3 regions of the Streptomyces sp. NPDC093097 genome follow, and region 1 is predicted to be linked to each of the others. Evidence: riboswitches for the same ligand, from Rfam matches in the RefSeq annotation. Region 1 holds a riboswitch; each other region holds the start of a gene.
What was found. A riboswitch is a leader RNA that binds a small molecule or an ion and turns the genes downstream of it on or off. The one in region 1 is predicted to bind cyclic di-AMP.

Region 1 (4,031 bases):
AGGAAGCCGGAGGCGAGGGCGTAGTACGGGACGGCGGCGACGCCGTTGCGGGCGGCCACCTCGGCGAGTTCGCCCTCGTAGGTGTCCCGGGAGACCAGGTTGTAGTGGGGCTGGAGGGCCACGTAACGGGCCACGCCCTCGCGCGCGGAGAAGTCCAGCGACTCCTCCAGGCGCCGCGCGGAGATGTTGGACGCGCCGATCTCGCGGACCTTGCCGGCCTTGACGAGGTCGTCCAGGGCGGTGAGGAACTCGCCCACCTCGACCGACTCGTCGTCGTAGTGGGTGTAGTAGAGATCGATGCGGTCCGTGCGGAGCCGGGCCAGGGACTGGTCGACGGCGGCCTTGATCGTGGCGGCGGACAGGCCCTTGTGGTCGGGGTGGGCGCCGACCTTGGTGGCGATCACGACGTCGTCGCGGTTGCCGCGGGACGCGAGCCAGTTGCCGAGGACGGTCTCGGACTCACCGCCCTTGTTGCCGGGCACCCAGGCCGAGTACACGTCGGCGGTGTCGATGAAGTTCCCCCCGCCGGCCACGTAGGCGTCGAGGACGGCGAAGGACTGGGCCTCGTCGGCCGTCCAGCCGAAGACGTTGCCCCCGAGGCAGAGCCGGGAGACGGTCAGCGAACCGAGCGGGTGGCCGGTGGAGCTCTGGGCGTGTGGTGCGTTCATGTCCTATCAACGCCGGGGCAAGGGGAGTTGTTTCCCGTTCGGGGGGAGTTGTTCCCCGTTCCGCGCCGCGGTGCGGTCGGCCGCCCACGGGGGGGTGGGCGGCCGGCCTGGTCCTCAGATGCCGACCCCGCGGTCGCGCAGCCAGGACACCGGGTCGGTCGGGGCGCCCCCGTGGGGGCGGACCTCCAGGTGGAGGTGCGGCGTGGCGGCGTGCCCGGTGGCGCCGACGCGGCCGATGACCTCGCCCGCATGGACCCGGCCCGACGCCCTGACCAGGGAGGACAGATGGCAGAACCAGAGCTCCGTGCCGTCGTCGAGGGTGAGGACGCTGCGGTAGCCGTACGCGCCCGTCCAGCCGGCCTGGGTGAGCGTCCCGTCGTGAACCGCCCTGACCAGCGTGCCCGTTGGGGCCGTGAAGTCCTGTCCGGTGTGGTCCGCGGCCCAGCGGTTGCTGATCTGCCCGAAGCCGGTGGCGAGGGCGGCGGAGGCGACCGGGGCGACGAAGTCCGTTGCGCGGTGGGCGGATTGGCCGGCCGCAGGGGCCGCGGCCGCCGTCGCGGGCGCCTCGCCGGTCGCCTTCTCCGCCGTCGCGGTCGGCTCCTCGGCGCCATGGCCCACCGGCGCGTCCTGGACGGCCTGCCCGCCGGCTACCTCCTCCTCGGGCGCTCCGGACTCCTGCGGGCCGCCGCCCTGCTGGAGGATGCGGTGGCGCAGCGCCTCGGCCGGGCCCGTGCCCTGGGTGGTGTCGCCGGGCCGGGGGTGGGCGGCGGCGGGGGCGGAGGCGTCCGCGGTGGTGGCCGGGGGGGCGGCCGCCGGGGTGTGCGCTGCGGCGTCGTCGGCCGCACCGCCGGGGTCCGGCATCGAGATCGGCACCGGCGGCCGGCCCTCGGCGGCGGCCACTCCGCTCGCGCCGACCGCCGCGATCACGCCGACGCCCAGCGCCGTACCGCCGCGCGCCAGGCCGCTGCCGCGCTGCCTGGCCACCCGGTGCTTGCCGCGCAGGGAACGGAAGGTCTCCTCGTCGACGCCCACCGCGTCACCCGAGACCCACTCCGCCCCGGCGCCGTCCCCTTCGGGACGGTGGACCGGCTCGCCTCCGGGCAACGCCCCCTGGGGCGTCCCCTCAGGGGGCAGCGAGCCGTCACCCGACGGCCGCCCGTCGGGCAACTCTCCATAGGGGAAGGGGACATGGGACGGGTCGGCACGATGCTGCCCCCCGTCGAGCGGTACTCCACCGCGCTGCGCCGCGCCGAACGGCGCCCCGCTGGCCGGTTCCGCGACGGGATCACCGGGCTCGGCGGGGCCGCCGGGACCAATGGGGGCGGCGTGGCCGGCGGGGCCGGCGAAGCCGATCGGGCCGCCGAAGTCGGCGGGGCCGCCGACTCCGTAGCCGGATGGAGCGTGAGGGGCGGGCCTATTGGACGCCACGGGGGCGCACTCCTTTCCTTCCTTCTCGCCTACCGGGTTAGCTGACGGGTTCGGAGCAGGAAGGTCTCCTACGGGCACCGCCTGGCGGGAGGCGCCCGATTCACCCCAAGAGGGTGGTTCCCCGGTTCCCTCCACTCAATTCCCGGCAATCCCAGGCGGATCCGGCAGGCTCCCCGAAACCGGTCGATCCGGGCGGCTCGACGCGGGTCGTGGACACGGGTCGGGCAGGGCGGGAGGCCGGCGTGTGCAGGGGTGGCTCAAGGGTCGTTCTGGCGGTGCGGAAAAGTGCGTACGGGATTCGGCGTCGGCGCGCGGCGCCGCCACTTGCGACGGCTGGGACGACCGCGCTCCGTTATCGGACAGTAATAGAGACGACGGCGGAAATCCAAGCGTTCCCACGAATCCCCGGGGGTTCCGCACGCCCTCCCAAAGAGCCCTGGCGTGGACTTTTGCCCCCAGTACGGCCGCAAACAGGGCGAGTTGGCGTCATCGCGCCAAACGATCTCGCGATGATTGTGTGTCAGTTGTTATGCGGAGGGACGCCTCGTGATCACTGAGGGTGAGGACGGTAACGTCGCCTCATGGTCGTCAACGTCACGAACACCGGGAACGTCGTCAACACCCCACAGGAAGTGGCGGATCGGTACCGGGAGTTCTCCCGGCAACAGGCGCGGGGGCGGTCCGACGCGCACGAGGAGCTGACCGCCCGGATCGGCCAGGACGACGAGTTCTGCGAGCTGCTCTCGGGGTCGCTGCCGGCCGGCAACAAGCAGCAGCCGAACCTGCTGCTCGCCGCGGTGCGCTATCTCGACGGCCCGCACGCGGAGTTGGGGCCGCGCGGCGCGGTGGCCTACGGGCGCTGGCGCGAGTGGACGGTCCGGCACTGGGATGAGGTCCGCTCGGTGATCGTGCGGCGCTCCACCCAGACCAACGAACCGGCCCGCTGCGCCGCGCTGCTGCCGCTGCTGGCCCGTCTGCCGCAGCCGCTGGCCCTCCTGGAGGTCGGGACGTCGGCGGGGCTGTGCCTGCACCCGGACCGGTACCGCTACCGGTACGTCCAGGAGGCGGGCCGCGGGACGGGCGGCCCTCACGGGAGCGCCGCCGTCGAAGGGGGCGCACCGGAGTCCCCCCTCACGTTCACCTGCCGCACCAGCGGGTCGGTGCCCGGCGACGACGGCGGTGCGGCGGCGCTGCCCGGCGACCTGCCCGAGATCGTCTGGCGCGGCGGCATCGACCTGGACCCGCTGGACCCGGTCGGGAACGCGGACGACCTCCGCTGGCTGCGGGCCCTGGTCTGGCCGGGCGACGAGGCCCGTGCGGCGCGGCTCACGGCGGCCGTCGAGGCGGTGCGGACCGCACCCCGCCCCGTCCTCGTCCGCGGCGACCTGGTCGACGAGCTGCCGGCGCTGGCCGCCCAGGCGCCGCCCGAGGCGACGCTCGTGGTCTTCCACAGCTCGGTGCTGAACTACCTTCCGCCCGCCCGGCGCGAGGAGTTCGCCCGCCTCGTGCGGTCGCTGCTCGCCGAACGGAACGGCGGGGGCCACTGGATCTCCCAGGAGCACCACAGCGTGCTGCCGTGGATCACCGCGCCGGAACACCGGTCCCTGGGGCCCGAGGACGGCCTGCTGCTGACCCTCGCCGTGGACGAGCGCCCGGTCGCCCTGACGGGCCCGCACGGCCAGAGCGTGCACTGGCTCCGGTCCGCGTGGCCGTAGGCGCTCCAGCGGCCCCGTGCGGGCCGTGACGGCCGCACAGGGGGCCGAGGGCGGGCGGCGCGGGCCGGCCCCGCCCTCGGCCGTCGTTGAGCGCCGCACCGAACCCGCCGCCGAGCCCGCCCGCCCCCGGCCCTGCCGAACACCCGCCGACCCCGCCCTACGTCTCCAGGGGCCGCTCGACCGCCAGCAGCGCCATGTCGTCGGCGGGTGCCCCGCCGGT
Region 2 (4,031 bases), on a different contig from region 1:
CCCGGGGCGGCGCCCTCCGGCGCCTCGGCCTCGCCGCGGTCCTGCTCGAACTCCAGGGCCACGGAGGCGAGTTCCTGGAGGTTCTCGACGCGGGTCTCGTCCTGCGGGTCGGTGGACGACTGGAGTTCGGCGAGATAGCCGGTGCGCTCCAGGACGGCCTCCAGGATCGTGGCGGGGCCGGCCCCGGACTCCACGATGGTGCGCAGCTCCTCCATCAGGGCGTTGAAGCGCTTGACGGCGTTGGCGGAGCGGGCGGCCATGCCGTACGCCTCGTCGACCCGGCGCAGCGCCTGCGGGAAGGTGATCTTCTCGCGTGAGGCCAGCGCCTCGATCATCGCCTCGGCCCGGTCGCCGATGCCGCGCTTGGGGACGTTGAGGATCCGGCGCAGCGGGACGGCGTCCTCGGGGTTGGCGAGCACCCGGAGGTAGGCCAGGATGTCGCGGACCTCCTTGCGCTCGTAGAAGCGCACGCCGCCGACGACCTTGTAGGGCAGCCCGACCCGGATGAAGATCTCTTCGAAGACGCGGGACTGGGCGTTGGTGCGGTAGAAGACCGCGACGTCGCCGGCCTTGGCGTCGCCGGCGTCGGTGAGCCGGTCGATCTCGTCGGCGACGAACTGGGCCTCGTCGTGCTCGGTGTCGGCGACGTAGCCGGTGATCCGGGCGCCGGCGCCGGCGTCCGTCCAGAGGTTCTTGGGGCGGCGGTTCTCGTTGCGCTCGATGACGGCGTTGGCGGCGGAGAGGATCGTCTGCGAGGAGCGGTAGTTCTGCTCCAGCAGGATCGTGGTGGCGTCCGGGTAGTCCTCCTCGAACTGGAGGATGTTGCGGATCGTGGCGCCGCGGAAGGCGTAGATGGACTGGTCGGCGTCACCGACCACGCACAGCTCGGCGGCGGGCGTCTCCTGGCTGCCGGGGCCGACCAGTTCGCGCACGAGGGTGTACTGGGCGTGGTTGGTGTCCTGGTACTCGTCGACGAGGACGTGGCGGAAGCGGCGGCGGTAGTGCTCGGCGACGTCCGGGAACGCCTGGAGCAGATGGACCGTCGTCATGATGATGTCGTCGAAGTCCAGGGCGTTGGCCTCGCGCAGCCGCGCCTGGTACATCGCGTACGCCTGGGCCAGGGTCTTCTCGAAGCCGTCGGCCGCCGTCCCGGCGAAGGTCTCCTCGTCGATGAGCTCGTTCTTGAGGTTGGAGATCTTCGCGCTGAAGGACTTGGGCGGGAAGCGCTTGGGGTCCAGGTCCAGATCGCGGCAGACCAGGGCCATCAGGCGCTTGGAGTCGGCCGCGTCGTAGATCGAGAAGGACGAGGTGAAGCCGAGCTTCTTGGACTCGCGGCGCAGGATCCGCACGCAGGCGCTGTGGAAGGTGGAGACCCACATGGCGCCGGCCCGCGGGCCGACCAGCTGCTCGACGCGCTCCTTCATCTCACCCGCGGCCTTGTTGGTGAAGGTGATCGCGAGGATCTGGCCGGGGTGGACGTGCCGCTCGGCGAGGAGGTGGGCGATGCGGTGGGTGAGCACCCGGGTCTTGCCGGAGCCGGCGCCGGCGACGATCAGCAGCGGGCCGCTGCTGTGCACCACGGCGGCCTTCTGCTGGTCGTTGAGCCCCTCCAGGAGGGCCGCCGGGTCGAGGGCCGGGCGGGCGGCGCCGTCGCGGTAGTACGGCTCCCTGGGCGCGGGCGCGTCGAACTCCCCGCCGAAGAGGTCGGCGGGCATCTCCTCCGGGACCGGGCCGTGCTCGTCCTCGGGCGGCGGCGGGGGCTCCTCGTCCGGGGGGCCGAGATCCGCCAGGAAGCTGTCGTCAAAGAGGCTGCTCATCGCCCACCGAGTCTAGGCCGCCGCACTGACAACCGGACCCGGAGTGACGGATTGTCCGCTCCCGCCCCGGCCGGAGCATGCAGTACGCCGCCGGGCGGGGCCGAGGGGCCGCGCAGGTCCAGGTCACGAAAAGGTTTCGGGCATATCGAACACTCGCCTTCACAGGAGCCACACGAGTTGGCTACGGTCTCGCTCGGGCAGCCCGCCGTCCCAGCGGACGAGAGCGTTCGCACGGGCCGCCCCCGCCGAGTCCGGCGCTGCCCCCAGGCATCCGGAGCCGGGGACCCAAGAGCACAACTGGGGTGAATCGACCGGGGTGACCGTCGCCAGGCGGACGCACCGGCCGTAGGGCAAGCCTTCCGTCAGCAGACCGCCCGAACCCGACAGCTAACCCGGTAGGCGGTCCACGGAAGGAGTCGCCGGCCTTGGCGTCCCATCGCAAGCCGCGCACCCCCATACTCGCCACGCCCGCCGGTCGCCGTACCGCGACCGGGCTCACCACCGCCGCGCTGGCCTCGGTCACCCTGCTGTCGCAGACCGCGAACGCCGCCCCCAAGGCGCCGCAGCAGAGCATCGAAGAGGTCAAGCAGAAGGTCGACGACCTGTACCAGCAGGCGGAGGTCTCCACCCAGAAGTACAACGCCGCCAAGGAGAAGGCGGCCGGCCAGCAGCGCACCGTGAACCGCCTGCTCGACGAGGCGGCCCGGCGCGCGGAGAAGATGAACGAGTCCCGGCGCCGGCTGGGCACGTTCGCCTCGGCGCAGTACCAGAGCGGCGGGATCAACCCGACCGCCCAGCTGATGCTGGCCAAGGACCCGCAGCAGTTCGCCGACCGCAACCACCTGATGGAGCGCCTGAGCGGGCAGCAGAAGCAGGCGGTCAGCGACTACCAGAAGCAGGCCGCCACGGCCACCCGCCAGCGCGTCGAGGCCACCCGCAGCCTGGAGGACCTCCAGCAGTCGCAGACGTCCCTGAAGGACAACAAGCGGGAGGTCCAGGGCAAGCTGGCGCAGGCCCGGCAGCTGCTGTCCCGGCTGACCGCGCAGGAGAAGGCGCGGCTGGCCGAGCTGGAGCGCCAGAAGCAGGCCGAGGCCGAGCGCAAGGCCCGGGAGGAGGCCGAGAAGCGGCGGCAGCAGCCCACCGACGGCTCCGGCCAGACCACCCCCGGCGGCGGCACGTCGTCCGGCGGCGGCACCTCCTCCGGCGGCGGTTCCTCGGACGGCGGCTCGTACAGCACCAAGGCCCAGAAGGCGCTCGCGTTCGTCCGCGCCCAGATGGGCAAGCCGTACGTCTGGGGCGCCACCGGGCCCAGCTCCTACGACTGCTCGGGCCTGACGCAGGCCGCGTGGAAGGCGGCCGGGGTCGACCTGCCGCGCACGACCTGGGACCAGGTCAAGACCGGCACCCGGGTCGCCACCGCCGATCTCCAGCCCGGTGACCTGGTGTTCTTCTACAACGACATCAGCCACGTCGGGATGTACATCGGCGACGGCAAGATGATCCACGCCCCGCACCCGGGCGCCAACGTCCGGATCGAGTCGATCTACTACATGCCGATCTACGGGAGCGTCCGGCCCGCCTAGCCTGCGCGTGCCCCGCGCCCGCGGACCCACCCCCCACACGCCACCGCGCGGTCATCCGCCGTCTCCGGAGTACGGAGCGGGATGACCGCGCGGTGTGCCGTTGCGTCACGGCGGTGCGGGGCCCGGGGCCGCCGCTTGCCGGGCGGGGCCGGGCCGCCGGGCGGGCTCAGGTCCAGAGCACCGCGATGAAGATGTTGAGCATGGTGAGGCCGCCGACCGCGCCGAAGAGCGGCTTGGCGAGCGTCTCCTCGTCCCGCTTGACGTAGACCAGCGCCAGGATCACCACCAGGACGGTCATCTTGATGCCGATCTTGATGTTGTTGAGCGAGGCCCCCTGCATCTCGTTCAGACCGACCAGCGCGATGCCGGTGACCAGCATCGTCAGCGCGCCGTGCAGCATGGCCGGCACGAAGCGGGCGGTGCCCGCGCTCATCGCCTTCATCTGGGTCAGGAAACCGCCCAGGAGGGAGGCGATACCGATGATGTGCAGAGCGACGACGGCATTGATTACTACGTCCATAGTGCTGGATCGTATCCGCCCTATAGCACGCCCTTTCCGGCAGGGCGCCCGCGATGCCCGCTTCGGTCAGGGCCCGCCGCTCCCGGCCCTCCTCCGGCCGCCGGGCCGGTC
Region 3 (4,031 bases), on a different contig from region 1:
CCGTTGCGCTGGGCCAGCTCGACGGCGTCCAGGGTCTCGGTCAGCGAACCGATCTGGTTGACCTTCACCAGCAGGGCGTTGGCGGAGCCCTCCTCGATGCCGCGGGCCAGGCGCTCGGGGTTGGTGACGAACAGGTCGTCGCCGACCAGCTGGACCTTGGAGCCGAGCTTGTCGGTGATGACCTTCCAGCCGGCCCAGTCGTCCTCGAACAGCGGGTCCTCGATGGAGACCAGCGGGTAGGCCGCCACCAGCTCCTCGTAGTACTCCGTCATCTCGGCGGCGGAGCGCTCCTCGCCCTCGAAGACGTACTTGCCTTCCTTGTAGAACTCGGAGGCGGCGACGTCCAGGGCGAGCGCGACGTCCTGGCCGGGGGCGTAGCCGGCCTGCTTGATGGCCTCCAGGATGAGGTCCAGGGCCTCGCGGTTGGAGCCGAGGTTGGGGGCGAAGCCGCCCTCGTCGCCGAGGCCGGTGGACAGGCCGCGCTCCTTGAGGACCTTCTTGAGGGTGTGGTAGACCTCCGCGCCCCAGCGCAGCGCCTCGGAGAAGGACTCCGCGCCGATCGGCGCGATCATGAACTCCTGGATGTCCACGTTGGAGTCGGCGTGCGAGCCGCCGTTGAGGATGTTCATCATCGGCACGGGCAGGACGTGCGCGTTCGGGCCGCCGAGGTAGCGGAACAGCGGCAGGTCGCTGGCCTCGGAGGCGGCGTGCGCGACGGCCAGGGAGACGCCGAGGATGGCGTTGGCGCCCAGGGAGCCCTTGTTGTCGGTGGCGTCCAGGTCGAACATCGCCTGGTCGATCAGCCGCTGCTCGGTCGCGTCGTAGCCGACCAGCTCCGGGCCGATCTGCTCGATGACGGCCAGGACGGCCTTCTCCACGCCCTTGCCGAGGTAGCGGTTGGGGTCGCCGTCCCGGAGCTCGACGGCCTCGAAGGCGCCGGTCGAGGCACCGGACGGAACGGCGGCACGGCCGGTGCTGCCGTCGTCGAGGCCGACCTCGACCTCGACCGTGGGATTACCTCGCGAGTCGAGAATTTCGCGGGCTACGACGACGTCGATGGACGGCACGTTGTCTCCTTCGGAGGTGTCTGGAGTTCTCGGCATGAGCCTAACGGCCTTGGACGGATCCGCTCGCCCGTGGCCCGCTCCACGGGTCCAAAAAACCCGGCAAGCAGCCCGAAATCCCAGTTCACGGGAGGTTTCCGCGCAGTGTTCGCTATGCGGGGAACGCCGTGGCGGGGCGGCACGCAAGAAGCCCCGCCACGGCGCGCTCGGGGGTACGCGCCGGGGCGGGGCAGCTCTTGCGGGTCAGGCTCAGATGCTGAGGTGCTGGCCCGGGAAGATCAGGTTGGGGTTGCCGCCGATGACGGACTTGTTGGCGGCGTAGAGCGCCTTCCAGTGGGTGCCGTGCGCCTTGGCGATCTTGGCGAGGGTGTCGCCCGACTTCACGGTGTAGGTGGCACCGGAGCGGTGCGAGTCCTGCGGGGCGGCCGGGCGGGACTGCTCGCGGACCGGGGCGGACTTCTTGGTGGTGCCCTGGGTCTGCTTGCGGACCTCGGCGCCCTGGGTCTGCTTGCGGAGCTCGGTGCCCTGGCTCTTCTTGACGGTGGCGCCGGAGGTGTCGACGTTGGCGGCCGGGCCACCGGCGGTCAGGTTGCCGGCGCCGGCGCAGCCCCAGGCACCCGGGCCCTGCATGGCGAGGAGCTTCTCGGCCACGGCGATCTGCTGGGCCTTGGTGGCCAGGTCGGCGCGGGCCGCGTACTGGGTACCGCCGGCGGCGGCCCAGCTGGAGTTCGAGAACTGCAGGCCACCGTAGTAGCCGTTACCGGTGTTGATCGACCAGTTGCCGCCGGACTCGCACTGGGCGACCTTGTCCCAGGTGGCGACGGAGGCGGCGGAAGCGGAGGTGGCGCCCATCAGCGGGACGGCGACGGCGGCGCCGGCGACACCGGCCAGGGTGGCGACGCGGACGGCCTTGGAGCTGCGGCGGTGCTTGCCCTTGTTGATCAGCATCGTGCGTTCGTTTCCTCACCGACGCCTACGAGGTGAGCTGTCGGGTTCGGGCCGTGTGAGCTGCCCGGCCGCGTGCACTGCTGCGCACGCGGCTTCACCCCAAGCCGGCTGACCCGCTTTCGCGGGCGGGGCCGGCACTTACCTTGGGTCCCCCGCTCCTGCCTTCGGCGCTTGCGCGTCGTCGACTCCGACCGCCGGCAGGACTCGGCGTGCGATCGAAGGGCCCGCTTTGGCGAGCGGTCCTGACCGTAAGCAAAAGCCCCTTGGTGTTCAAACCCCATCTTCTGAACCCAGTTGACCGTTTTTGATCACCGGGGAGGTTATTTCCGCAGGTAGGCACTGGTATGGAAACGGGGGACGGAGTTTCCCCCATCCCCCGCAACGAGAGCCATATCTCACTTTTACGAAACGCCCCGAACCTGCGGTAACTACCCCTGCGTCCGGCCGAGATCGAGCAACTGACCAGGCAGGATGAGGTCCGCGTCGGCGCCGACGACATCCCGGTTGCGGTCGTAGAGCGCGGGCCAGCCGCCGGGCAGGTCGTGGTGCTCGGCGATGGCTGACAGGTTGTCACCGGGGCGCACGCGGTAGTCGCCGGTGCCCGCCGGGGGCGTGCGGTGCGCGTCCCCGCCGCGGGAGGGGTGCCGGCCGCCGTCGCCGTCCCGGCCGCCGTCGGCACCCGTGCCGTCCTCCGGCGCACCGCGGTGCCTGCCGGCGGCGGGCGGCGTGGACGCCGGGCCCGACGGGTGGGCGGACGGGGTCCCGGAGGGCGCCCCGTGGGACGGCGTGGCCGGCCGGCCGGACGACGAGGGGGACGGGTCGGCGGACGAGGGCCCGGAGGGGGACGCGGAGTCCGCGGGGGCCGGGGTCGCCGAGGGCGCGTCCGGGGCGTCGACGCCGGTGTCGGCGTCCGCGTCGGAGCCGGAGCCGCTGCCGGGCAGGGTGGGCGTGTCCATGCCCGGGCCCGCCTGGCCCGGCTCTCCCGCCGTGCCGGAGGGGTCGCCGGCGGCCGGGGCGTCGTCCGCCGGGTCGTCGTGCGCGGGGTGGCTCGGCGACGGGCGCGGGTCGGGCCGGCTGGTGCTGCCCGGGTCCACGCCGGGCTTGCTGCCGCCCTTGGCCAGTCCGGCCTCCAGCGCGCAGCTGGGGAACGCGTCGGGGCCGCGGTCGTCGAGGATCGCCTGGGCCACGGCTATCTGCTGGGCGCGGCTGGCGAGGTCGGGGCGGGAGGCGTAGGCGGAGCCGCCGTAGTCGTCCCACATCTCCTGGGTGAGCTGGAGGCCGCCGTAGAAGCCGTTGCCGCTGGCGGAGCTCCACATGCCCCCGCTCTCGCACTGGGCGACGCGGTCCCACGTCGTGGTGTCGGCGGCCTGGGCGCCGCCCGCACTGAGCAACGGCAGGGCCAGGCCCGCGCCGGTCACTCCGACCGTGACAAAGATGGCCGGTGCTTGTCGGGGGCGACGGTGCCGGCCGTTCCCGGAACGCATGCGGTTGCCTTTCGCGCGGCGATTGGAGGTGCCGATCGGGGTCGGAGGGTTCGCCGTACGGCAGCCCCCGGCCGACCCGATCGCCGCTGGAAAGGTAACCGGGGTCACGCGCTGTCACAAGCCGGTGTAGCGCTTATCACGCATTGGTCACGCAGCTGACGTTCCGTCAACTATGGGCCCGTCCCTGGTCAGGACGGTTCGGGCGTGAACTCCACGGGAAGTGTGCGCAATCCGCGCATGATGAGCCCGCCGCGCCAGCGCAATTCGTCCGGTTCCGCCGCAAGTTGGAGATCCGGCAGCCGCGTCAGCAACGTCGCGAGCGCGGTCTGGCCTTCGAGGCGGGCCAGCGGTGCGCCGAGGCAGTAGTGGATGCCGTGCCCGTATCCCAGATGCGGATTGTCACGCCGCGTGAGATCGAGCACGTCCGGCTCGGTGAACCGGGCCGGGTCGCGGTCGGCGGCGGCCAGCACCACCAGCACCGGGTCCCCCTCGGCTATCCGCGCGCCGCCCAGCGTCAGTTCCTCGGTCGCGTACC

Region 2: another riboswitch for cyclic di-AMP. It lies ahead of ACIQE0_RS04265 (NlpC/P60 family protein); the one in region 1 lies ahead of ACIQE0_RS36525 (M23 family metallopeptidase).
Region 3: another riboswitch for cyclic di-AMP. It lies ahead of ACIQE0_RS14195 (transglycosylase family protein); the one in region 1 lies ahead of ACIQE0_RS36525 (M23 family metallopeptidase).

What each region holds. Positions count from the first base shown of each region.
Region 1 is NZ_JBIVOW010000036.1:18,657-22,687, forward strand. Features, by position in the region: gene ACIQE0_RS36520 (aldo/keto reductase) at 1-668, opposite strand, end outside; gene ACIQE0_RS36525 (M23 family metallopeptidase) at 783-2,096, opposite strand; cyclic di-AMP (ydaO/yuaA leader) riboswitch at 2,108-2,273, opposite strand; gene ACIQE0_RS36530 (DUF2332 domain-containing protein) at 2,678-3,811, shown strand; gene ACIQE0_RS36535 (PP2C family protein-serine/threonine phosphatase) at 3,969-4,031, opposite strand, start outside.
Region 2 is NZ_JBIVOW010000002.1:296,092-300,122, forward strand. Features, by position in the region: gene pcrA (DNA helicase PcrA) at 1-1,817, opposite strand, end outside; cyclic di-AMP (ydaO/yuaA leader) riboswitch at 2,063-2,235, shown strand; gene ACIQE0_RS04265 (NlpC/P60 family protein) at 2,243-3,400, shown strand; gene ACIQE0_RS04270 (hypothetical protein) at 3,567-3,920, opposite strand.
Region 3 is NZ_JBIVOW010000006.1:424,076-428,106, reverse strand. Features, by position in the region: gene eno (phosphopyruvate hydratase) at 1-1,103, opposite strand, end outside; gene ACIQE0_RS14195 (transglycosylase family protein) at 1,314-2,012, opposite strand; cyclic di-AMP (ydaO/yuaA leader) riboswitch at 2,020-2,192, opposite strand; gene ACIQE0_RS14190 (transglycosylase family protein) at 2,441-3,430, opposite strand; gene ACIQE0_RS14185 (cytochrome P450) at 3,685-4,031, opposite strand, start outside.